DNA from 3 places in the Lysinibacillus sp. NPDC093712 genome. Region 3 is predicted to be linked to each of the others. Evidence: riboswitches for the same ligand, from Rfam matches in the RefSeq annotation. Region 3 holds a riboswitch; each other region holds the start of a gene.
What was found. Region 3 has a riboswitch for cobalamin ahead of ACQKNX_RS19555 (hypothetical protein). Riboswitches for the same ligand answer to the same signal wherever they lie in the genome.
Positions count from the first base shown of each region.

Region 1: another riboswitch for cobalamin. It lies ahead of metE (5-methyltetrahydropteroyltriglutamate--homocysteine S-methyltransferase); the one in region 3 lies ahead of ACQKNX_RS19555 (hypothetical protein).
Region 2: another riboswitch for cobalamin. It lies ahead of mmgD (citrate synthase); the one in region 3 lies ahead of ACQKNX_RS19555 (hypothetical protein).

Region 1 is NZ_JBNNUU010000001.1:745,758-753,947, reverse strand. It holds gene ACQKNX_RS03850 (hypothetical protein) at 1-152, shown strand, start outside; gene ACQKNX_RS03845 (DUF7010 family protein) at 115-465, shown strand; gene ACQKNX_RS03840 (hypothetical protein) at 643-1,062, shown strand; gene ACQKNX_RS03835 (alpha/beta hydrolase fold domain-containing protein) at 1,601-2,527, opposite strand; gene ACQKNX_RS03830 (hypothetical protein) at 3,006-3,155, opposite strand; gene metE (5-methyltetrahydropteroyltriglutamate--homocysteine S-methyltransferase) at 3,482-5,776, opposite strand; cobalamin riboswitch at 5,961-6,139, opposite strand; gene ACQKNX_RS03820 (VOC family protein) at 6,351-6,713, shown strand; gene ACQKNX_RS03815 (C40 family peptidase) at 7,357-8,190, shown strand, end outside.
Region 2 is NZ_JBNNUU010000001.1:197,434-205,623, forward strand. It holds gene ACQKNX_RS01010 (FecCD family ABC transporter permease) at 1-360, shown strand, start outside; gene ACQKNX_RS01015 (ABC transporter ATP-binding protein) at 347-1,135, shown strand; gene ACQKNX_RS01020 (ferrochelatase) at 1,223-2,143, shown strand; cobalamin riboswitch at 2,732-2,923, shown strand; gene mmgD (citrate synthase) at 3,117-4,238, shown strand; gene prpD (2-methylcitrate dehydratase) at 4,337-5,770, shown strand; gene prpB (methylisocitrate lyase) at 5,792-6,709, shown strand; gene ACQKNX_RS01040 (acyl-CoA dehydrogenase family protein) at 6,796-8,190, shown strand, end outside.
Region 3 is NZ_JBNNUU010000006.1:103,807-111,996, forward strand. It holds gene ACQKNX_RS19525 (low molecular weight protein-tyrosine-phosphatase) at 1-386, opposite strand, end outside; gene ACQKNX_RS19530 (lysophospholipid acyltransferase family protein) at 446-1,054, opposite strand; gene ACQKNX_RS19535 (putative RNA methyltransferase) at 1,143-1,973, opposite strand; gene ACQKNX_RS19540 (MATE family efflux transporter) at 1,974-3,353, opposite strand; gene ACQKNX_RS19545 (tyrosine-protein phosphatase) at 3,497-4,264, opposite strand; gene ACQKNX_RS19550 (ABC transporter substrate-binding protein) at 4,619-5,578, opposite strand; gene ACQKNX_RS19555 (hypothetical protein) at 5,580-6,122, opposite strand; cobalamin riboswitch at 6,278-6,485, opposite strand; gene ACQKNX_RS19560 (glutathione peroxidase) at 6,640-7,185, opposite strand; gene ACQKNX_RS19565 (hypothetical protein) at 7,418-7,966, opposite strand; gene ytvI (sporulation integral membrane protein YtvI) at 8,060-8,190, shown strand, end outside.

The sequences.
Region 1 (8,190 bases), on a different contig from region 3:
TTAGTAATCCATCGAATAAGGAATTGCTTTTGACATTTGAACAGCATTTTTCACAACCTATTACATTAAGCGCAACAGATTTCAAATCAAATCGCCAAGTTATGATTGAACTCCATGATATCGAAGCAATGGAAGCATCCGGTCATTTTTAAAGAAAACCCTTTAATTAATGGACTATTGATTGCAACAAACAATCAAATTTTATATTTAATTATTTGTATTCTACTATTAATGAAAGCACCGATGTGGGTGTTACCTGTTTATGCAATTATATACGGTGCCCATTTGTTACCATATTCATTCTTTTATCAATCAAAAAATTATCGATATAGTTCAATTTTTATTTGTCTAGCTATTTTAATAAGTATACTTTTCTTCCATTTGAATATGATTTTTGTACCGCTCATTGTAGAAATCGGAGTGCTCTTCTTATTTTTCATGCTGCAAAAGGAAATTAAAAGCTAGTCTGAAAAAATGGACTAGCTTTTAATTCGAAGTAAACCTACAATAAATAATTAGGCAAAAAACTTATGTGCTTTGTTTAGGTTCACAAATAATTGTAATGTAACCAAGTATAGAAAACATCTTTTCTTCGTGGTTTTTTAGAAGTTGTGCTATATTCAATGTGTCAGGAGTGAGTTAATGAAAAAATTTTTAACAATTACGGCAATAATTCTTGTTTTAATCGGAGCAGCTAGCTATGCTGTATGGCATTTTGGGACAAATATCGCTTCCGAAAAAATAATTGAAAAAGTAGAATCTAATTTAGATGACAAAAATCTAGAAGAAGTTAAATCTTATATCGAGAACGATTCGAAGGTTCAAGAAATTGTGAGCGAGGCAGCAACTACAAATCCGGATACTCTTCCGTTCCAAACTAAGGAAGAAGCGACACGTGTGTTAATTAAAAAAGTGGGCGTTAATCGTTTACTTGAAATTCAGGAACAAGCGCAAAACGGTTCAATTAATAAGGATGAAGTATTATCCGAAATTGAAGGTAAACTGTCTGAAGATGAAATTTCTGCTTTAAAATACGTTTTATATAAGGAATTAAATAAATAAAACTAGTTATTTAAAAGTTTAAATTAAAATAGCAGAGAGGCTAAGATTAAGAATTTTTAACCACGCAACAGCTTCTCAATGTGTCGAGTGTATGTGGCAACACATTGGTGCTGATGGGTTTTTATTAGTATCGGCTCGATTCCTATTTAGTAGAATCGAGTCCTTTTTTCTTATCATCCTTCTACTGTGCCTTTCCTTCACTATATGAGCTACTTTTTGGGGAATAATGAATATAAAATTGAATTTTCCAATCTTTTTCCCTACTTCTTTTTTAAATTGATAAATGCTCATTTAATTCCCTCTATAGTCTAGTTGACTATCATTATAAATAATCCTTTTTCTTGTTGTTCAATAACTCTATAAATTTATACCAATTAGTTCAATTTAATCCGTAATAGGGCCCATTAATGAAATCGAGCGCTAATCCTTGTAATCGCGCTCGAATATTGAATATTAAGTTTGTGATTTCTACCTATTGCTTGCTAACCTGTCTCTATTTAAATATAAAACAACTGTTCCATGACTTAAAAGAAAACACTTAGTTACTAATTATATTAATAATTTTCTGTTGAGCATCTTTGGCTTCAGGGGTTGGCATAACAACAAACACATGAATCATTTGAGGATAAACAAAGGTATTGATTTCAATTCCTTGTTCTGTTAGTTTTTCATCAAGTTTCATGGCATCTGGATATAAAGCCTCGTGTGTTCCAATAAAATGAGTGATCTTCCCAAGTCCATTAAAGTTACCGTAAATTGGACTAATTAATGGGTCAGTTACACTTTTATCAGCTGCCCATATCTTTGTAATTACTTCCATTCCTTCACGAGCTAACAGAGGATCCTTTTCATCATATTCAGGTATAAGAGGATTGCTCAAACTCATATCAACACATGCAGATAATAAAATAATATCTTTCGGTTGAGGCAAATCTTCCATCTTTAAAAGATGGCCCAGACCAAGTGAGATATTTCCGCCAGCCGAATCTCCCATGATAGTCAATTGATTGATACTTTCCACAGTTCCAAGAATTTCTTTATATAGGTTTAGGATTTTCGAGTAGGCATCCTTATAGTTAAAATGAGGTACTTTAGGATAAATAGGAGCAATAATTTTTGCATCTAAAGATTGTGCCATATTATCCATGAACAACCAGTGTAAATTTAAAGGTTGACTCGTCCAAGCACCACCGTGTATATAAAGAATAACTTTTTGTTTCGAGGACTTTTGGTCATTTAATGTGAAGACTTGCATGCCCTCGAATGTCAGCTCCTGAATATCACTTAAAAATGTAACATCATCCCCAATAACATAGGGATTAGTATTTTCAGTCCCTCTTTGCTTAAGGAAATTTTTGGTGTTTTCAATAGTAGAAAAAGCCTTTTTATTACCTTGGGAAGTTATCCATTTTTCAAATTGAATACTTTCTTCAGAACGTGCTCCATTATAAATTTCTACACTCATTTTCATTTCTCTCCTTTAAACTTTTTTATTGTTTTCATCCTGTTTCATAACACGAAATGATTTGAGCTAACCATGTATTTCTTTATGTGCAGTCTTTGTTGGATAGAAGGTCTTGTGTAGACTGGTATTCAATTAGATGGGCCAACTAGTCATTGCAATTGTATCACACCTTTTTTACTAATTATTGGACTTTATTACAAATTATCTTACTCCATTACATATGATTAATCTTTAGTTAAAATGTACAGAAATACCTATACAAAAAAACTCCCCAATAAAAGTTTGGACGCACATGAAAAAGCCACGAATGCTGTACCATCAACGTTTCGTGGCTTTCCTTGGGAACATTATTTATACAAGTTTTTATGCACATTCTCCAAAAGTCAGTCATAGCAATGCTTTAATTGTATTTGGAAGTTGCACTATCGACGGTTATATAACCTATAATAGATTAAGTCTCTCTATGTTTTCATTTCTATTATTTTTCTGATTGTTCTTGCTTCTTTTTCAAATACTCTGCACGTATTTTTTCAATTTGCTGCTTTTTATCAAATTTGGCAGGCTTGTTTTTTTCATGAAACTTTGCCACAGCTACCTTACCTTTAGTATCCAATTGATATTTCCCCACTTTGTTCACCTACTTTTCTTATCCTTAAAGAAGAATCTATTCACCAACTATAATATACCTTATTTTACTGAAGTAAACCTTATTAGTGTACTACAAACCATTGCCGAATGGTCATTTATAATTCTTATCTTTACAACCTTGAATTTGCTGATTCATTTTAAAATTTTCAGTTAAATCTATTAAGTTTGTTTTTAATTAATTTTCTATACAAGACCGTCCTGTCCTATATACAGACAAAACCCCCTGAGAATTTTCATCTCTCAGGGGATTTATCATTTTTGAAGAGAAATCAACGTTTTCTATTCCTTTATTTTTTATATTTACAATCAATATGTGGATTGCTGAACTTGTTGACGTAATGTTTTAGCAGCAGCAACCATATGAGCGAGCGCTGCAACTGTTTCCGGTTCTTTTCTCGTTTTTAGACCACAATCTGGGTTGATCCAAAATTGATTTGTTGATAATACTTGTAGGCTATCTTGCATGATACTTAACATTTCTTGTTCGCTCGGCACACGAGGGCTATGAATATCATAAACACCTAATCCAATCCCTTTTTTATATGGGTTTATTTGCAGTGATGCAATTAGCTCTCCATGACTGCGTGACGTCTCTATAGATATAACGTCGGCATCCAATGCACTAATTGGTTCAATAAAATCATTGAACTCACAGTAACACATATGTGTATGAATTTGTGTTTCATCCTTTACAATAGCCGTAGCAAGCTTAAAAGCATTCACTGTCCAATCCAAATATGCGCCCCACTGTTCTTTACGTAAAGGCAATCCTTCACGCAATGCAGGTTCATCGACTTGAATAATAGAAATGCCAGCCGCTTCTAGTGCCTCAACCTCTTTCCTTAGTGCAAGTGCAATTTGATAGGTCACATCTTTTCGCGCAATATCATCACGTACAAATGACCAGTTTAATATCGTAACAGGACCTGTTAACATCCCTTTCACATATCGATTTGTTAAACTTTGTGCATAGGCAGTTTCTTTCACAGTCATCGGCGCTTCCCATGCAACATCACCATAAATAATCGGTGGTTTTACACAACGAGAGCCGTACGAAACGACCCAAGCTTTTTCTGTAAAAGCGAAGCCTGTTAACTTTTCACCAAAGTATTCCACCATATCTGTACGCTCGAATTCACCATGCACGAGTACATCAATATCTAAATCTTCTTGAATGGCAATCCATCGTTTCGTTTCTTGTGCGACAAAGTCAGCATATGCTTCATCTGAAAGCTGTTTTTTTCGCCATGCATTACGTGTGCGCTTTACTTCATCAGATTGAGGGAAGCTACCAATCGTAGTCGTTGGGAATAGTGGTAGCTGCAGTGACTGTTGTTGAATAATCTGACGCGCATTAAAATCATTTTGACGTTCAAAATCCTCTGTCGACACCGTTTGTACTTCTTGTTGAACAGCCTGATTATTTCGTACAGGATGTTTTTTTAATGCTTCAATTGCTTTCATGCTCTCAGAGATAGTATGATTTGACGTGTGATTTTTTTCTTTTAAATACTTAGCCACCTCTGATATTTCTACTAATTTTTCATCAGCAAATGCAAGCGCATTTTTTAAGACAGGCTCTAATTTTGTTTCAAGTGCGGTCGAAATCGGCACATGCTGTAAGCTACATGACGATTGAACCCACAGCTCTTGGGCACTAGTCAGCTGTTCAATTGCCCTAACTGTAGTACTTATCTCTGCTAAATTTGCCCTCCAAATATCTCGTCCATTAACAATTCCTACTGCCAATACTTTATCATGTGGAAAGCCAAATTGACGTAGCGCCTCCATATTTTTCGTATAGCCATGAACAAAATCTAAGCCAAATCCTTGTACAGGGAGTTCAATTAGTGTGTTATAAGCTGATAACGATTCAAAATAGGTTTGTAACATAATATTAGCCTCTGGTACAGCGGCTGCTAATTGTGTATATATTTCTTGCACAAGTTTGACCTCCGCCTCATCTAATGATGTGACTAATGCAGGCTCCTCTAATTGAATCCAATCAGCACCGGCTGTTACTAGTTCTTGAATAACCTGCGCATACAGTGGTAGTAGTGCTAAAATAAACGCAACTTGTGTTACTTTATCGTAACCTTTTGTTAGCTTGCAAAATGTATATGGCCCGATTAGCGTTGGCTTTGCAGTAATGCCATATACTTCTTTAACCTCAAGGAAATCTGCAAGTATTTTATTGTCTGTTAGTTGCAGAGCTTGACCTTCATATTCAGGGACAATGTAATGATAATTTGTATTGAACCATTTTGTCATTTCACTCGCAACAGCTTCTTTATTTCCACGTGCTACCGCGTAATACGTTTGTAAGTTAACCTTTCCACCCTGCCAGCCGAAGCGCTTTGGCACTAAGCCAAACATAACCGCTGTATCAAGCATTCTGTCATACAGTGTGAAATCCCCAACTGTGACAATATCTATACCGCTACGAAGCTGCTTGTCGATGCGTGCAAGACGGATTTCTTTAATTTTTTGTAAGAAATCTTCTTCTGTAAGTTCATTTCTCCAAAATGCCTCTAATGCCTTTTTCCATTCACGGTCTTCCCCTATGTATGGGTAGCCTATTACAGTCGTTGTATACGTCATATTCCTTCTCTCCTCTGGTTTAAAATAAAAAAACCATCTTCCTTTTTAGGAAAATGGTAGTTATTGTATATCTAAATTAGCTATGACGAGGCGATACGATAATATATTAATTATCGTATATATTCGTTAGTCGCACAGTGCCGATTCGGTCACATCTCACCACCTATTTCCACGTAGGTTATTTGGTGTGTACTAGACATTGGCAGGTCTCCTGGCTTCTCATCAACACGCCTCACAGCCTTCCCAGTTCCCCAGTGGCATATGTGATTTGCTCCGATTTACAGTTGCGGGACAGCGTCGGATTTACACCGACTTCCCTTTTAAGCCAAACTTTCATTTGGCACCAACTCTTACACAATATTCAATTATGTTTCCTACTATAACATATATTTTTCTGAAAAGTATAACTTTTATGAAGATATATGTATTATTTCTGTACAGAGTTACACTTTGAGTAATTTTTAAATGGACTAATTGACGACATAATAATAAAACAATCTACTAATCCGAAAAGGTATTTTAAGTAATTTGTAGAAATATATAGTTATAGAAAGAACGTGCGAGGAGGATTACTATGATTGTCGGATTACATCACATACAATTAACGATTCCAAAAGGTACCGAGGAGCAAGGGAAAGCTTTTTATTGCCGTTTGTTAGGCCTCAAAGAAATAGAGAAACCAGAATCTCTTAAAGGGCGTGGTGGATTTTGGCTACGAGTTGGTCAGCACGAAGTACATGTTGGCACAGAAGAAGGCTTTGATCGACTAACAACGAAAGCCCATATTGCCTATCAAGTAGAGGATGTAGCATATTGGAAAAAAGTATTAACAGCGCATCATATCGAAATCCTTGATTCTGTTCCAATTCCTAATTATGAGCGCTTTGAATTTAGAGACCCTTTTGGTAATCGAGTAGAAATTATTCAGCCTATTTAAATTTTTAAAAAGCAGCCATCAATGGCTGCTTCAGACTATAGACAAACGCGAAGATTTTCGAGTTTGTCTATAGTTCTTTATTATTTAAAATTAATATAAAAGTGATGACTACTACCGTTGATTTCCTGTATGGGCTGTCGATTTCCGCGGATACACACGTAAGCCGCAACCCCCACTATCGCGCTGTCTGGTGCGTCTCACGTTCTGTGCGTTCCCACAGGAGTTGTCCGTCCTCTACTCCAATCACCCATGACTCAAACTATGTATTTCATACTTAATGATAAACAAAAAAATTCCTATACTACGTGCTTTTATAAATACTATTTGACTCATATAGTTATTTTTATATCATTCCTTACCCTTATTTTGATTTCCCTATTAGCACATTACCTAGCATTGTTTCTATGTGTGATAATCCATAGTTGCTAGCGTTTTTTGTATGCACTATTTATCAAACTGAAACATTTGTAATGAAACTGTAAATTCAAGCGATAAAGCCTTATATATCAAGGTTTTTACATAAAGCGATGCTCCCTGTGGAAACATTTACCTCGCAGAACCCCTACTTTTTCATGCTACGATTATTGCAACAGCAAGCAAACAGATATGAATTTACTGCTCGCTTACAGGAGGTAAAAACAGCATGAAAAAACAATTTTTAAAAACTACACTAGCATTATCGATTGGATTTAGCTCATTCGGAATCGTTCAAGCATCCGTTGAACCAATCAAAGTAGAAGCTGCAACAACAAATGCACAACAAAATGACCAAGCTGTCGCAGCGAAGGCTGAGCAACTTATTCAAACAGGAAAAAGTTTAATTGGGAAGGCTACATATAGTAATTCAGTTTACAAGTCTACATATCCTTACAAGTTTTCTTGTGCTTCATTCATTATGTATATTTTTGAACAGAATGGAGTAGACATTGGTACTTATAATGAAAATTATATGATCCAGCAAGGGACATTTGTTCCTAAAAGCCAATTGCAAAAAGGCGACTTAGTATTCTTTAAAAGTAAAAAAACGGGCACAGATCCCGATCATGTAGGCATGTACATTGGAAATAACAAAATAATTCATATGGCTGATTCCAAGCAAAATATCGTCATTTCAGATATGGGTAGCAAACCTTATTACACTGACAACTATGTATCTGCACGCAGAGTATTACCAACATTACTATCGGCTAACCCTGCAACGAAAGGCGATAAAATTGTTGAAAATGCAATAACTTATAAAAATAAAGTAACAATAAGCTCATTAAATAAAGAGCAAAGCTTACAATTTACAGCCCCTGGTTTCGTAGAATATGTCTATCGTAAGAGCGGTGTAAACCTTGGTACAACAACTCTAAAAGAACAAATGGCTAAAGGAACTACGGTATCACGTGCCAATTTAAAAAAGGGCGACTTAGTGTTCTTTAATAGTGTGAAAGGGTCAAATAACCCTTCTCTTGTAGGTATCTACGCTGGAGAT
Region 2 (8,190 bases), on a different contig from region 3:
ATCATGCGTCTAGGAGATGAAATGGCAAGCTTATTAGGGCACAATGTTGAACGAAGTCGATTCTTTTTAATTGCATTAAGTACGTTATTAGCAGGAATAGCAGTAAGTGTTGCCGGATTAATTGGGTTTGTAGGTTTGGTTGTACCGCATATTTTACGACTAATTATTGGAGGAGATCATAAGTATTTACTACCTACTTCAGCTTTAGCTGGTGGCTTACTTGTTGTTTTCGCTGATACAATTGCGAGAACAGTATTTGATCCTATTGAGTTTCCTGTTGGCATTTTACTAGCATTCATTGGTGGGCCGTATTTCCTTTATTTAATTCATAGAAAGGGGAATTCCATTGCTACGAACTGAGCACATTCAATATCAACATGAGTTCACCAAGTTCAAGTTAGATGATATTACCTTGAAGATCAATGAAGGAGAAGTTGTTAGTTTAATAGGTCCGAATGGCTCGGGGAAATCAACATTATTACGTGTGATTTCACGTCTTTTAAAACCGAATAGTGGTACAGTATTTTTAGATGAACGAAACATTCATGAAATGAAGTCGAAAGAAGTGGCTAAAACACTAACGATGCTCCCGCAAATGAATAGTCATCAATTAGATTTAACAGTGCGCGAGTTAGTAGAGTTTGGGCGTCATCCGCATAGCGGAGGGAAGACGGTCCTATCAAAAGAGGATAAAGAAATTGTCGATTGGGCGATTGACGTAACTGGATTGAAAGACTTGCAAAATCGTGTACTGCCTTCGATGTCTGGAGGTGAACGGCAACGTGCTTGGATCGCAATGACTGTAGCACAGCATCCTAAAGTGTTACTGCTAGATGAACCAACAACATATCTAGATATTGCACACCAATTAGAAGTGATGGAGCTTGTAAAAGAGTTAAATCATAAATACAATATGACCGTTATTATGGTGTTACATGATATTAACCAAGCTGCACAAAATAGCGAACGTCTGATTGTACTAAAGAAAGGAAAAATACATTACGACGATTCACCACATTGTGTATTATGTAAAGAAATGTTTCAAACAATTTTTGAAATTGATGCTGAAATTTATATGCAAGATGGAAATCCAATCTTTACCCCGGTAAAATTGTGCTCCAGTTCTTGTAAATGATGAAGGCTCATATTTCGGGTAGAAATATGCAGCAACTAACACCCATAAAAATTAACTTATTATAAGGAAGAAAAGGAGATTTAAAATATGATTGGTATAATTTATTACGCTTATGGCGCACCGAAATCGTTAGACGATGTATCACCTTATTTTACACATATAATGAAAGGTAAAACACCACCACCACATGTGATTGAAAACGTTACGGCACAATTTAAAAAATTAGGTGGTGTTGATCCATTAGCAGCAAATACGGGGCGTATTGCTAAAGGGCTGGAACATGCTTTACAACATCGCTTAACACAGCCTGTAAAAGTATATAACGCATACAAACATACAGAACCTTATATTCCGGATGTTGTTGACACAATGCTTGAAGATGGTATCACAACGTTTATTACGCTACCTGTAAATCCGATTATGTCTACAGGTGCTGCAGCGTTTCATAATGAAGTTAGTACGTTATTAGCTTCTCATGACGTTAAGGTCATTCATGCGAAAAATTGGCATTTAAACGATGAATTACTTGCTGTATATAAAGATCGTGTTCAACGTGCATTTGAATGGATTCCTGGTGAAAAACGAGCTCAGACGCATGTTTTATATACAGTCCATAGTCAGCCAATTGATCCCGAAAAAAATGAAAACTACGTACGCCAGTTTTCCGAATTAGCCGAAGCCATTTCAAAAGCAGTTCAAATTGATAACTGGCATATTACATATCGAAGTGGTCATGGGAAAGGTGACTGGCTAGGTCCAAATGTAAAAGATAAGATTAATTCATTGCAAGGCGAGGGTGCTCAAGGTATCGTCACTTGTGAGCTCCTTTCCCTTTCAGCGGATATTGAGTCCTATTTTGAAGTCGGATATGAATGTCATAGATTGTGTGAGGAACTTCAAGTAGAATTTGCCCAATCGGAGTTTCCAGGTGATAGCTATGATACCATTCAAGCTTTAGCTGCCATTGTCGAATCATTTATTCCAACAGCATCACAACTTTGTTCATAAGTGCAAACGGATTGAAGTGAAAATAAACGATGCATCAATTTCACTCGAGGGGACCAAGTCTCCTCGAGTATGTAGAATTATCGTGATTAAATAGTGCCCTACTGCGTGATTATGAGTACATGTCTTTGACACTCATCCATCACCCAAGTGGGCTTTTTCTTGTTTGCCATAAAAAAGACGATAAGAAGCCATCTGATGTTAATTTTTAATTAATGTCAAATGGCTTTTTCGGTTTAAAGGTTAGGTGATATTAAATAGAAGGAAAAACGGCTAAGGACTTCTATAGCTGTATGATTATTTGTTTAAAGAAAAAAGAAAAATACATATAGAAGGCTGTAGACAAGATTGTATGAGAGGCATTTTAAAGAAGAGATGTTGGGAAAAAACAATTGGTGCTAGAATAATGGGCATCTACGAAGATAATAGAATCAGTAGAGGTGTTTTTAAAAACTTTTTATACAAAATAGTGCTGAAAAACGAAAAATAGTTCATTAATGATGGAAAATAGCTTTCCATTATTTGTTTTTTCTGAATTTTAGCTATATTGATTGTTTATAAGTCTCTATGTTAAGGTTGAAAGACAAATTGAATATGCTAAATTTTGGTGGTTTAAATGAATTTTTTCATTTGATTAAAAGGGAAGTTGGTGAGATTCCAACACTGTCCCGCAACTGTATTTAGGAGTTACATAACAATACCACTGTTTTGATTGTCAAAATGGGAAGGGGTTATTTAACGTTGATCATAAGTCAGGAGACCTGCCACTGAATAACGCATCAATTTACCTACGAGGATAGGGAGGTGTTAGCTACTGCATGATTTTTGTGAATTCAACTGTAAATTCACAGTTTTTTTGGGCTATCATGCTTTTGTCGGTTAACAACTTCTAAAGGGGTAGAAGTTGTTTTTTTGTTGTTCTTTTGTGCACGAATGGTAACGCTTACAAGAAAATTAAACAAAGGGGCTGTCATTGATGGAGTTAACGTATTCACCAGGTCTTGATGGAATTATTGCTGCTGAAACAAAGCTATCATTTTTAGACACTATCGGGAGTCAAATTGTAATACGAGGCTATGACTTAATTGAATTATCACAAAGATATTCGTATTTAGACATTGTCCATTTATTGTTGCATGGAGAAATACCAACTACCGAGCAACAGGCTGATTTGCAGGATAGGTTGAAATCCTATTATCAGGTACCACAAGATATCTTTCAAATTTTTAAACTCTTGCCTAATGGAACACATGCAATGGATGGGCTAAGAACTGGAATCTCTGTTCTAGCGGGCTATGATCAGCACATCAATGATCGTTCGACTGAAGTGAATTTGACGCGGGCTTATAGACTTTTAGGCGGTATGCCTAACATCGTCGCCAATAGCTATCGCGTCTTAAACGGCCAAGATGTGGTCAAGCCAGATAGCGAACTTTCTTATAGTGCCAATTTTTATTACATGATTACTGGCAGACAACCAACGGCGTTAGAAGAGGAGATTTTTGATCAGTCGCTCGTGTTATATAGCGAACATGAGATGCCAAATTCAACGTTTACGGCTCGTGTTATCGCCTCTACGCAATCAGATTTGTATGGCGCCTTAACGGGAGCTGTCGCTTCATTGAAAGGGAATTTACATGGTGGGGCAAATGAGGCGGTGATGTATATGCTGCTTGAAGCTAAAACAATAGAAGGCTTTGAAAACTTACTAAAAAGTAAACTACAAAATAAAGAAAAAATTATGGGCTTCGGTCACCGTGTCTATATGAAAAAGATGGACCCAAGAGCACAAATAATGAAAGAGGCTTTGTATAAATTATGTTTGGAGCAAGGTGATGACCGTTTATATCACATGTGCGAAGCTGGCGAAAAAGTGATGGTACAGGAAAAAGGATTATATCCAAATTTAGATTATTATGCAGCACCAGTATACTACATGCTAGGCTTGCCTATTGAAATCTATACACCTATCTTTTTCGGTTCACGAACGATTGGCCTGTGTGCTCATGTGATTGAACAGCATGATAATAATCGATTATTTAGACCTCGTGTTCATTATATTGGCGAGCGTCATAACCTTGAAGAATTGTCGGTATAGTCAAGTATTAACAACTCGCCATAGAACTGATGGGTATTCTGACCAATGCCCATCAGTATACTAGTATATCAAATTTATGACTTGAAAGGAAGATATAGATGATTAAAACAAATGACATATCTAAGACAGATCAATTACTTACGGATATTGCTGATTATGTATTAAATACTACGATTACAAGTGAAGAAGCTTATGAAACGGCACGCTATGTTTTATTAGATACTTTAGGTTGCGGCATTTTGGCCTTACAGTACCCAGAATGTACAAAACTCCTCGGACCAGTAGTTGCTGGCACTGTAGTTCCAAATGGTACACGTGTTCCAGGAACTTCTTATGTTCTCGATCCCGTAAGAGGGGCCTTCAATATAGGATGTATGATTCGCTGGTTAGATTACAATGACACATGGCTTGCTGCAGAATGGGGACATCCTTCTGATAATTTAGGTGGCATATTAGCAGTGGCAGATTATTTGAGTCGTACACGAATTGCCGAAGGGAAAGAGCCACTTAAAATCAAAGAAGTATTAGAAATGATGATAAAAGCCCATGAAATTCAAGGGATACTCGCATTGGAGAATAGTCTGAATCGTGTTGGATTGGATCATGTTTTATTTGTCAAAATTGCATCGACAGCGGTAGTTACCAAAGCATTAGGAGGAAATCGTGAAGAAATGATTAATGCTTTATCAAATGCTTGGATTGATAATTCAAGCTTACGAACATACCGCCATGCACCGAATACAGGCTCTAGAAAATCATGGGCAGCGGGAGATGCAACAAGTAGGGCAGTCCAACTAGCGATGATGGCTGTGAAAGGGGAAATGGGGTATGCGACAGCATTATCTGCGCCTGGCTGGGGCTTTCAAGACGTACTCTTCAATAAACAAGACTTAAAGCTTGCAAGAACACTGGATTCTTATGTGATGGAAAATGTTCTATTTAAAGTTTCTTTTCCAGCTGAATTTCATGCGCAAACTGCTGCAGAATGTGCCGTGCATTTACATCATGAAGTGAAAAATCGTTTACATGACATTGAGCGCATTCAAATTACAACACATGAATCTGCGATACGAATTATTGATAAAGAGGGACCTCTTAATAATCCAGCAGACCGTGATCACTGCATTCAATACATTACAGCAATTGGACTTATCTATGGCGATATTACGGCAGACCATTATGAGGATAACGTAGCGGCAGATCCACGAATTGATGACTTGAGAAATAAAATGGTAGTCGTAGAAAAATCACAATATACAATCGATTATCTAGACCCTGAAAGACGCTCGATCGCCAATGCTGTGCAAGTTTATTATAAAGACGGTTCAATGTCTGAGTTAGTGGAATGTGAATACCCGTTAGGGCACCGTTTCCGTCGTGAGGAAGCATTCCCTCAAATTATTGATAAATTTCAGCAAAACATTAGTACACATTTTTCTCAAAAACAATTGAACAAAATAAATCGTATCTGTTCCGATAAAGAGCTTGTCGAAAATAGCTATGTTAACGAATTTGTCAATTTATTTGTTTAACGAGAAGGGAGGTTTTTGTAGATGGCGTGGATTGTCAATGAAACTGTTTCACAAAAACAAATGGCTGAACAATTTCGAGCTTTAATTGCTCGTAAAGATATATTACAAATACCTGGTGCGCATGACGCCATGGCAGGTTTAATGGCTAAAAAAGCAGGCTTCGAGGCATTATATCTATCTGGAGCTGCTTATACAGCGAGTCGAGGCTTACCTGATTTAGGAATGATTTATTCGAATGAAGTAGCCCATTGTGCAAGCGATATTATCCGAGCTACTAATGTCCCAATGCTTGTGGATATTGATACAGGTTTTGGTGGTGTATTAAATGTCGCACGAACTGCTCGTGAAATGGTAGAAGCAGGAGTTGCCGCGGTGCAGCTGGAAGATCAAAATTTACCGAAAAAATGTGGCCATTTAAATGGAAAAACGCTTGTATCTCAAGATGACATGATACAAAAAATTAAAACCATTAAACAAATAGCCCCTACCTTAGTCATTATTGCTCGGACAGATGCAAGATCTGTGGAAGGTTTAGAACAGGCTATCATACGAGCAAAAGCGTATATAGCAGCTGGTGCTGATGCAATTTTTCCAGAAGCATTACAAAACGAAAAAGAGTTTAAACAATTTGCCAATGAAATAACTGCACCATTATTAGCGAATATGACGGAATTTGGTCAAACACCGTATTATACAGCTAAAGAGTTTGAAAAAATGGGCTATGCGATGGTCATTTATCCTGTTACATCCATGAGAGTAGCAGCAAAAGCTTATGAGCGAGTATTTGAATTAATAAAAAATACAGGAACTCAAAAAGAAGCTATTGAAGATATGCAAACGAGAAGTGAACTATATGAAACGATTTCTTATTACAAATTTGAAGATTTGGATAATGAGCTGGCTAAAACGATCTTGCCTAAAGAGGAGATAAAAGGATAGTGCGTAGGAGAACAGTAATTTACTTTTCTCCTACATCTTTCTTAACACAAGTGGAGATAGAGTACTTGTAACACTGGGGGGCTAGTATGGGAAAAATAGATGACAAGATTATGAATGAGGAAAGCATGGCTAATATTTTTACACCAGAAGATTTTTGCGATGATGAAGTACTCATCGCAAAAACGGCAGAGTTGTTCATAAAAAATGATGTTACACCTAATATGGCACTTATTGAGAAACACCAGTATGATGTTACCCGTAGATTATTTCAAAAAGCAGGTGACATTGGCTTACTTGCTATTGAAGTGCCTGAAAAGTATGGAGGGTTCGCGCTAAATAAGAAAATTTCAGGACTAGTTGCGGAGAAAATAGGGTTTGGTGGCTCATTTAGTGTCTCCTATAATATTCATGCAGGTGTTGGTACATTACCATATATATATTTTGGCGATGAGGAGCAAAAGAAGCAATACTTGCCAAAATTAGCATCAGGGGAATGGATTGGTGCGTATGCATTGACAGAATCAGATGCTGGTTCTGATGCACTTCGCCCGAGAACGAACGCTGTATTGAATGAGGACGGGACGATGTGGTTGTTAAATGGAGAGAAACAATGGATTACCAATGCTCAGTTGGCTGATGTCTTTGTTGTCTTTGCTAAAACTGACGGGGGAATGACAGCATTTATTGTGGAACGGACTTATAAAGGTGTATCAATAGGTAAAGAAGAAGAGAAAATGGGCATAAAAGGTTCTTCTACCGCTACCCTTATTTTAGAAAACGTTGCAGTACCTAATAAAAATGTACTTGGGGAAGTTGGAAAAGGTCACAAAGTTGCAATGAATGTACTAAATATGGCACGCCTTAAACTAGCATTCTCAAATATTGGCACATCAAAACAAGCACTTCAGCTTGCTATGAATTACGGGAAAGAACGTAAACAATTTGATTCGTCTATCGTTCATTTTACGATGATTCAGGAGAAGCTGGCAAACATGGCTGTTGCGATATATGGTGCAGAAAGCGCTGCTTATAGGACAGCAGGAGACATAGATAATGCCATTGACTCAGCTAATCAGGAGACAATCATCAAAAACATATCGGATTTTGCTATGGAATGCGCACTTAATAAAGTGAATTGCTCTGAAATACTTGGGTTCATTGTAGATGAAGCTGTGCAAATACATGGCGGGTATGGGTATATGCAGGAGTATCAAGTGGAGCGACTATACCGAGATGCAAGGATTAGTCGTATTTTTGAAGGGACAAATGAAATTAATCGCTTAACCATTTCTAAGATTGTAGCAAAGAGGTATGCACAAGCAAATTCCTTCGAAAATTTCACATCTAATGAGCGACAATCTGCAAGAAATCAACACTACATTCAACGGTCCGAATATTTATTGAAAAGGACATGGCATGCAATTTCAAATGCCTCCATTAATTTGGAACTTGAGCAGGAATACATGCGACTGCTGGCTGAC
Region 3 (8,190 bases):
TCCCCCGTATAGTATGGATCAGGTACATCCATCCGATGGTCCGTTAAATCTAAAAAGCGGAAAATTTTTGGTGAGTCAGGATTTCCAAGCATCGTGTAAATGGTACGAATATTATTTTCATCCATTCCAATAATGTAATCGAATTGGTCAAAATCATGCTTATGTAGTTGTCTACTTTGCATTCCTGTCGTCGAGATACCATATTCTCGCAACTTGTCTTGTGTACCTCGATGTGGAGGCTCACCAATATGCCATGAGCTTGTTGCAGCTGAATCTATTTTAATTTTGTCATTCAACTTCTCTTTTTCTATTAAATCTCGCATGACTGCCTCAGCCATTGGAGAGCGGCAAATATTCCCTAGGCAAACAAAAAGTACATTAATCATGAAAAATGCCCCCTACGACAAAGCACCCAAAATCAACTTGATTCTGAGTGCTGTCCGTATCATTTTTTATCCGCTGCAATTCGTTTATTTAATTCGTCTGTTAAGGCTATTAGCTCGTGTTCAAGATGGTGTGTAAATTCCTCACGCCCTTCTTTTCCTTTGCCTGTTACATAAAACGGCTCACCATAGATGAGATAACCTTTCCCACGCTTAAACACATCGCCAGCATTTCTCGCTCCAACATAAGCAGCTGGAACAATCTGTGTTTTAGACAACTGTGCAATCGTTATAGCACCTTGCTTTAAATCAGATCCTTCTGAATTTCGAGTACCTGATGGGAAAATCCCAACAATCTTCCCTTCCTTCAGCAACTGCGATGGAACTTTAATAACACTTGGTCCTGGATTGTCACGGTCAACTGGAAAGGCGTTTAAATGGTCAATAAGCCAGCCAAGTCCCTTAATATCAAACAATTGCTTTTTCGCCATAAAGTGAATTTCACGAGGCAAGACTGCAACACCTAAGTTTAATATATCCACATATCCTGTATGTGTACATGCAATAATAAACCCACCATCTTTCGGTAAGTTTTGCTCATCATATACACGTGCCTTTGAACCCGATAATTTTAATATCAATTTGACAAGATTTGCCGTAAATTTATACACTGTTTTATTCCTACCTTATTCAATAGTTATTACCATTGTAATCGAAAAGAGTTGTATACTGCAATTGTTCAAGTCAAATCTATTTGATTTATACCCGACCAACAAGGACATCGACATCAATCGTGATTTCATTTACAGTCACTTCTGCATGTTGCGCCTTATGCCAGCCCATCGGCGTCATTTCAAGCAGTGCAGGAACGAGCACCGAAGCAAGTGGCACCGTATAAGTTATACGCTCAATTGTGACATTTGAAAAACTTTCACGAAAACGTTCTACAGTTTGCTCATTGGAGTACGTTTCTTTTGACGAATCAGCATAAAGTTGTGCACGTAATTGTTGCAAATAGCCACTTTGTGGTACCACTTTTACGACACATCCATTTGATGTAAGTAGTCGTTTAAATTCCTCGTAATTTGCAGGAGATAAAATATTTAAAATAACATCAAAGCTTGTCATGGCAAAAGGACTTTTGGCTAAGTCCCCAACACACCAAATTTGCTTTGGGTAATGCCGAGCAGCTGCAAGAATGCCCTCTTTTGCAATATCAATACCAATACCAATACCTTGTTTTTGCGACAGTATACGAGCTAAATGTGACCCCTCTCCACAGCCTGTATCAAGCACTGTTTTAACTTCTCCTATTAGCTCTGCTATTTTCTCCTCAAGTGGATCATACAGACCACTATCAATAATCGTTTTACGGGATTCAAAAAGATCTTTACTATATTTAGAAGCTGCACTATGCGTCAGCATATTTACATAACCTTGCTTAGCAATATCAAAGGAATGGTTTGCTGAACATGTAAGCCTCCCTTGATCATAGACTTGCATGGACTCCTGACAAATCGGACAAGCAAATAACCCGATATTTGCATCTATTAACGCCGCTCCTGCAGCACGTTTAGAAAGTGCTCCCATTTAATTCGCCTCCTTTTGTTCTGTAGGTGAGACAATTGCAAAACGTTCCCACTTTCGACTTTTCCATCTAAAGTATACGATAATGGCACGCATCCATTCATCTGCTGAAATAGCTAGCCAAATCCCTACTAGTCCCCAATCTAAAACAAAGACAAACAAATAGCCGAGTGGCAAACTCATGCAGACCATTGATAAAAAGCCGATCTTCACTGGAAATCTTGCATCGCCTGAAGCACGTAATGAATTAATAACAACGATATTCATCGTACGACCTGTTTCTAATAAAATACTTAATGCTAATACAGACCCACCAATGGCTATAATCTCTGCATTATCTGTAAATATGCTCATTAATTGTTTTCTAAAAATCGTCACAACACTTACCATTAGTATTGTGAAAATAAAAGCTGAGCGCACGCTTATCCATAATTGATGATAAGCCTCATCTTTTTTACCCGCGCCTACATAGCGGCCTATAATAATAGCTGTCCCCGTACCGATTGCAACTGCAAACAAATACGTAAACATCGAAATATTCATTGCATATTGTCTTGCTGCAAGCGTTTCAGACCCTATATAAGTTGCATAATAAAGGAAGACAATTTGGCAAAATTGATAAAGCACTTGCTCAAATGCAGAAGGTAAACCGATATTTAAAATTTTTCGGACATACTCTTTTGAAAAAGTGAAATAGTACTCGATTTTCACACGTATTTCCATTACCTGATACAGCAACCATGAAAATACAATAACCGCAAGTCCACGACTAATAATGGAAGAAATCGCAGCACCTTTCACACCCAATTCCGGCAATCCCAAATTACCAAAAATCAACCCGTAGTTTAACACGACGTGAACGACATTCATACCGAGTGATACATACATCGTCTGCTTCGTCCAACCATGTACACGAATAATAGCCGCTAATGCATTAATAATAGCTTGTAAGAAAATAAAACTACCAATAATGACTAAATAGCTTTGGGCATATTGTAAGACATCACCCTTCAAATTCATCATCGTCATTAAATGGCTGGAGCCTAAGAAAAACAGAGCACTCATAATAAAACCTAAAATTAAGTTCAACGTAATTGCTAACGCTGAAATCTTTGTAGCTTCTAAAAATCTCTTTGAACCTAAATATTGCGAGACAACTATTGCAGCACCATTGCCTACCACTTCAAGAATTAATATCGCAATATGAATGTATTGATTTGCTGCGCCAACACCCGATACAGCGTTATCCGATAAGGCACTTAACATAAATGTATCGGCTAATCCCATTAACATAAATAAAAAAACTTCTAAAAAAATCGGCCATGTTAAATGAAATAGACTAAACTGGTCTGCCGAATGTTTCTCTCTAATCGCATGTCCCAACAACTTCACTTCTCTCTCTATTACATAAAAATCTATTGTATCTTATCACAGATTTACCACTGTAAAGGATAGCTAATACAAAAATATTTTGAATAGCTTACAAAAAAATCCCTCTCACTGACTTACTGTGAAAGGGCGTCCTATTAGCATAAGCAATTTTCTTGTAATTGCCGGCGTTTTTCTGTTGTTAAACCAAACTCTTGCTCTAAAAATACTGGTTTCGAACCATAACGACTATCTATAGCATCGAAGGCAGCTTGCAAATAATCCTCACGTGCAGACATTAATGCATGGAACTGTTGTAACTCTTGGTCATTAAAAGTATTTTGAATTGCCTGTGCCATTCGTTCTACCATAGGGCGTAAATAAATATTCGTATCTAAATAGTCTTGCATAATCGTTTCCTCGGGTACATCTAATGCGAGCAAAATGAGCGCACCGCCAATTCCCGTTCGATCTTTTCCTACTGCACAGTGATGGACGAGGCCTAAATTATCTGGATTTTGAATTGTAGACATTAATTTTTTAAATGAAGCATTGTTAAAGGGCATTTGTGCATAAAAATCGCGGAACATCTCTGGGCTTACAACCTTATAAAAATTGTGGCCACCGGTATTTGTCGGCATCTCAAATGCGTGGTTGCCCTTTGCAGGAATTTGAATATACTTTGCGCCCTTGAATGTAGGGTTAGGATTATTTAATGCCTCTTGTTGATCTCGATAATCGAAAATTGTTTTAACTCCTAGCGCTTCAAAGCGCTCCTTATCCGCTGGTGTCATCTTACCTAGCGCAGCTGAGCGATAGAGCAATCCATTCTTAACCACTCTGCCATCTCGTGTCTTATAGCCACCCATATCGCGGAAATTCAAGACTGCCTCAAACGGAATAACCTTCATGTCAAACTGTGTCATCCACTACGCCTCCCTTATTTAAGCAATCATATATATTTCTATTTTATAGAACAACCGAAGATAATACCAATTATTCACAATGCCTTTTAGAAGAGATTCAGATTCTATGACTCGCCAGTAGACTTGAAGTTATCGACGGTTGAAGCCCGTAAATCGCCGGTTGACTTGGAGTTATCGCCGGTTGAAGCCCCTGAATCGCCGGTTGACTTGGAGTTATCGCCGGTTGAAGCTCACGAAGCCTGTACTTAGCGGACAACAACGTTCACAAGCAAAAAAGTGTTAGATTGATTGCAGTCAATCTAACACTTTATCTCTTTTGCCCAAGCTCTAAAGGTTGGCTTTCACGATTTAACCTTATTTAAATAGTTCGGGATATACTGCTTTCGCTACCATCTCAACAGCTTCACCAATACGTGGTCCTGGGCGATTTGAAATATCAGTATCAATATAATTTACCGCTTTATCTTGAATGGCAGTGATTGTATTCCATCCATCACGCCCAAGAATTTCACCTACTGCATCTTCTACATAGTTTACTGTTGTTAAAATAACTTGAGGATTTTTCGCGATAACATCTTCCTCAGAAACTTTTACCCATCCTGTTTGATCGCCAAATACATTGTTCACATTCGCTGCATCAAGAATCTCTTGTTGGAAAGTACCAGCTGCTGTTGTATAAATATCTGGCTTAGGGCTAATTTCTAAGTAAACATTTTTCGGTGTTTCTACACCTTTTACTTTTGCTTGCACATCCGCGATTTTCGCTTTAATATTTTTGTTTAATTGCTCACCTTTATCTTTAACGCCCATCACTTCAGCAATTTGTTGAATATCTCCATATACATCTTCAAATGAAGCTGCTGATTTAATAGCAAATACTTTTACGCCTGCATCTTCAAGACCTTTTAGCGCATCTAATGTTTCGGCATTGCCTGTTGAATAAGCAATTACGACATCTGGCTTTAATGCTACAATTCGCTCAGTGTTGAATGTCACAGAATCTGACACACGTTCAATATTTTTTGCTTCTTCTGGGTACGTATCATAATCAGTTGCACCAATAACTTTATCGCCAACGCCTAGTGCAAATAAGATTTCTGTGTTACTCGGTTGTAATGACACAACCGTTTTTGGTACTGCATCAAATGCTACTTCTACATCGCGATCATCTGTCACTTTGTAGCCTGTTTGCTCTGCTTGTTGTCCTGTTTTAGATGTATCGTCCTTTTTAGCTTCATTTGCTGTGCCGCACCCTGCCAATACAAGTGCTAACATTAACACTGTAAGCCATTGGAATTTAAATAGTTTCTTCACTTTACACATTCTCCTTCTTTTTCTTCATCGGATATGATTTGCTTATAAATGGTATTTCAGCAATACCAGCTTGTTGATTCATGTATACAGCCATTACAAAAAATACATTAGCTAATAATCCTAAGTAATCGAAAAGGATGGCTGGTACTTCTCTTTCCTCAGAAACTTTATGTAGAACACGGTATGATTTTTTTGCCTCACTACGACATAAATGAAGCGCAGTTGCAGCCCCTGTACCTTGTGGTAAAACAAAGTTCTGAATTTCTTCCTTTACATGCCCCACATAAAAATCATAGCGATCACTAAGCCATAACAAATCTTCTTCCGTTACCGCTAATTTGCCACGTACTGAGCCGTTTACATGGTAGGCCATTGGCAAAATAGTCAATAAATCTGTAGCCACTACTTCAACTTCTTCAGCTTTTACAGCCGTCAATGCTACACCGACATGAGTTGTTAAACTATCTGTACGAATCTCAAAATCTACTGTAGATATTTTTTCACGCATGAACGGGTAGCAAGAGTAACGGGCATCTTTTTTCATACTTAGTCCCTTCTTTCTTTCATGAACAGATTTTGCTTTACAGGTGCATAAAAAAACGCCGCTCCCTAGGGAACGACGAAAATAGCATATATAGTGCCGCCTCACGCGACATTGCCTATGTATTTGCCGTATATCCTCCTAGCTTCCGAAGAGTTTTTATACATTAAATAAAGGTCGGTCTCCTGGCTCGTACAGCTCACTACTCAATGCAGTAGCGATCATAAAACCTTCCCATCTTGGGTCTTCCCCTTTTCGACAGTGGCATTTTTTATGATTCTTGTACTTACAGTTGCGGAAACAGCTTCGGTTTTACACCGAATTCCCGATTATGCTAAAGTTAGCACCATTATTCTGCAAGAATTATTCACTTGATTAGCAGTTTATCATATATTGATTTGAAAGAGTAGTTGTGAGATTGTGGAATATTCGAATATATTTATACAAAACTTAGCACTATTTCTACATAGCGATAAGCTATTTGTTATTCCAACCTAAAAATTCTGATTAAAATAGCTAGCTATAAAATTTTTTCAATAGCTTGCTCTATATCTAATTGTGAATCTGTCGGTTCAAAGCGCTCAACTGTATTACCTTGATTATCTACTAAAAATTTCGTAAAGTTCCAACGAATGTTACGTCCATCTAAAAAGCTCGGTGCAATTTGGATAATAGCTTCAGCTAACATCTTTTCCTGCATATTCGCTTTTCCGAATTCACGAAAATCTACTTCGTGCTTTAAATAATTGAATAACGGATGTGTCTCTTCTCCATTAACCTGAACTATTTCAAAAATCGGGAAAGTTACCCCGTAGTTAAGCTGACAAAGTTGAGTTGTCTCAACTCCATCTTCTGGGTTCTGCTGTCCAAACTGATTACACGGGAAACCTAAAACAACGAAATTTCCCTTGTCATATTTATTATACATTTTTTGCAAATCTTCAAATTGATATGTAAAGTCACATTGATTGGCGGTGTTAACGATTAACATTGTCTTTCCTCGATACGTCTCCATTGATAAAATTTCACCGTTTGGCTTTTTCACTAAATAATTATAAATCCCCATTTTCTCGACCCTTTCTAATTTACAAAAATTATACTGTTACTATGCTATATACAGTTGCATATTTACGTGTTTCCTCTTTATAGATAGTTTCTTGCTCTCACTTATACGATAGCTTACATCAGTATATAAGACCTATCAAAAACTGAATCCATCCTCCTACTTTCATTATAATCAATAACTTTTCTTTCTTCAAAACAACACACTTGGGCATAAAAATAGCCATCTCGCTATTTTAACGGATGGCTGTTTTATATTTCTTTTTGTATTTTATATCCTGCTCTTCTTCTATTAATCTCTTTGCAATATCTAATAAGTTTTGATCATTCGTAGCATCAAACAATTTCTTAAAGGAGACAATAATATCATATCGAATACGTGATGGTTGCTTTTCATCGATACATGTTTGGAACCTTTTCGCTAAATACGAAACAATTAAATCCCTTTGAACTTGTCCAGCAAGCCCAATTTGCCAAATTGCTTGAAGAGCATGCCTTGCAGTTACTGTTTTTTCATCATATGTTACTGCCCAAATTTTTAAAAAATCATCCAGAACACGTTCTTCCGGGTCACTTTTTGCTGCTAATGCACATAAAAACTGTGCTGCCCGTGCACGAGCATGTCCATCTGTATATGTAAGGGCTTTAATAAGCTGTTCCCAAACTGCATATGTCCAATCTACTGGTTCTTGCATAATTTTTATCAATTTTCTATACGACTCGTATTCAATCTCACGGTCACGCTCTGTTAAATTACTAAAAAGTTGCAAAATCTCTTTTTCCATGATTTATCCCTACCTTCATTCTTTCAGAACGTTTTCAAATTTTAATTTTTTTATGTTACACTTTACTTAAAAATAACGATAAAAGGAGAGCTTATGAATAGAACTATAACTCGAAAGTTGACTATACGAACGCTAGCGATTATATGCCTACTTATAGCCGTATATTTTATCATTCCTGTCTCCGTGCCAATTATTTTAGCAGGTGTTACAGCTTTTTTATTAGA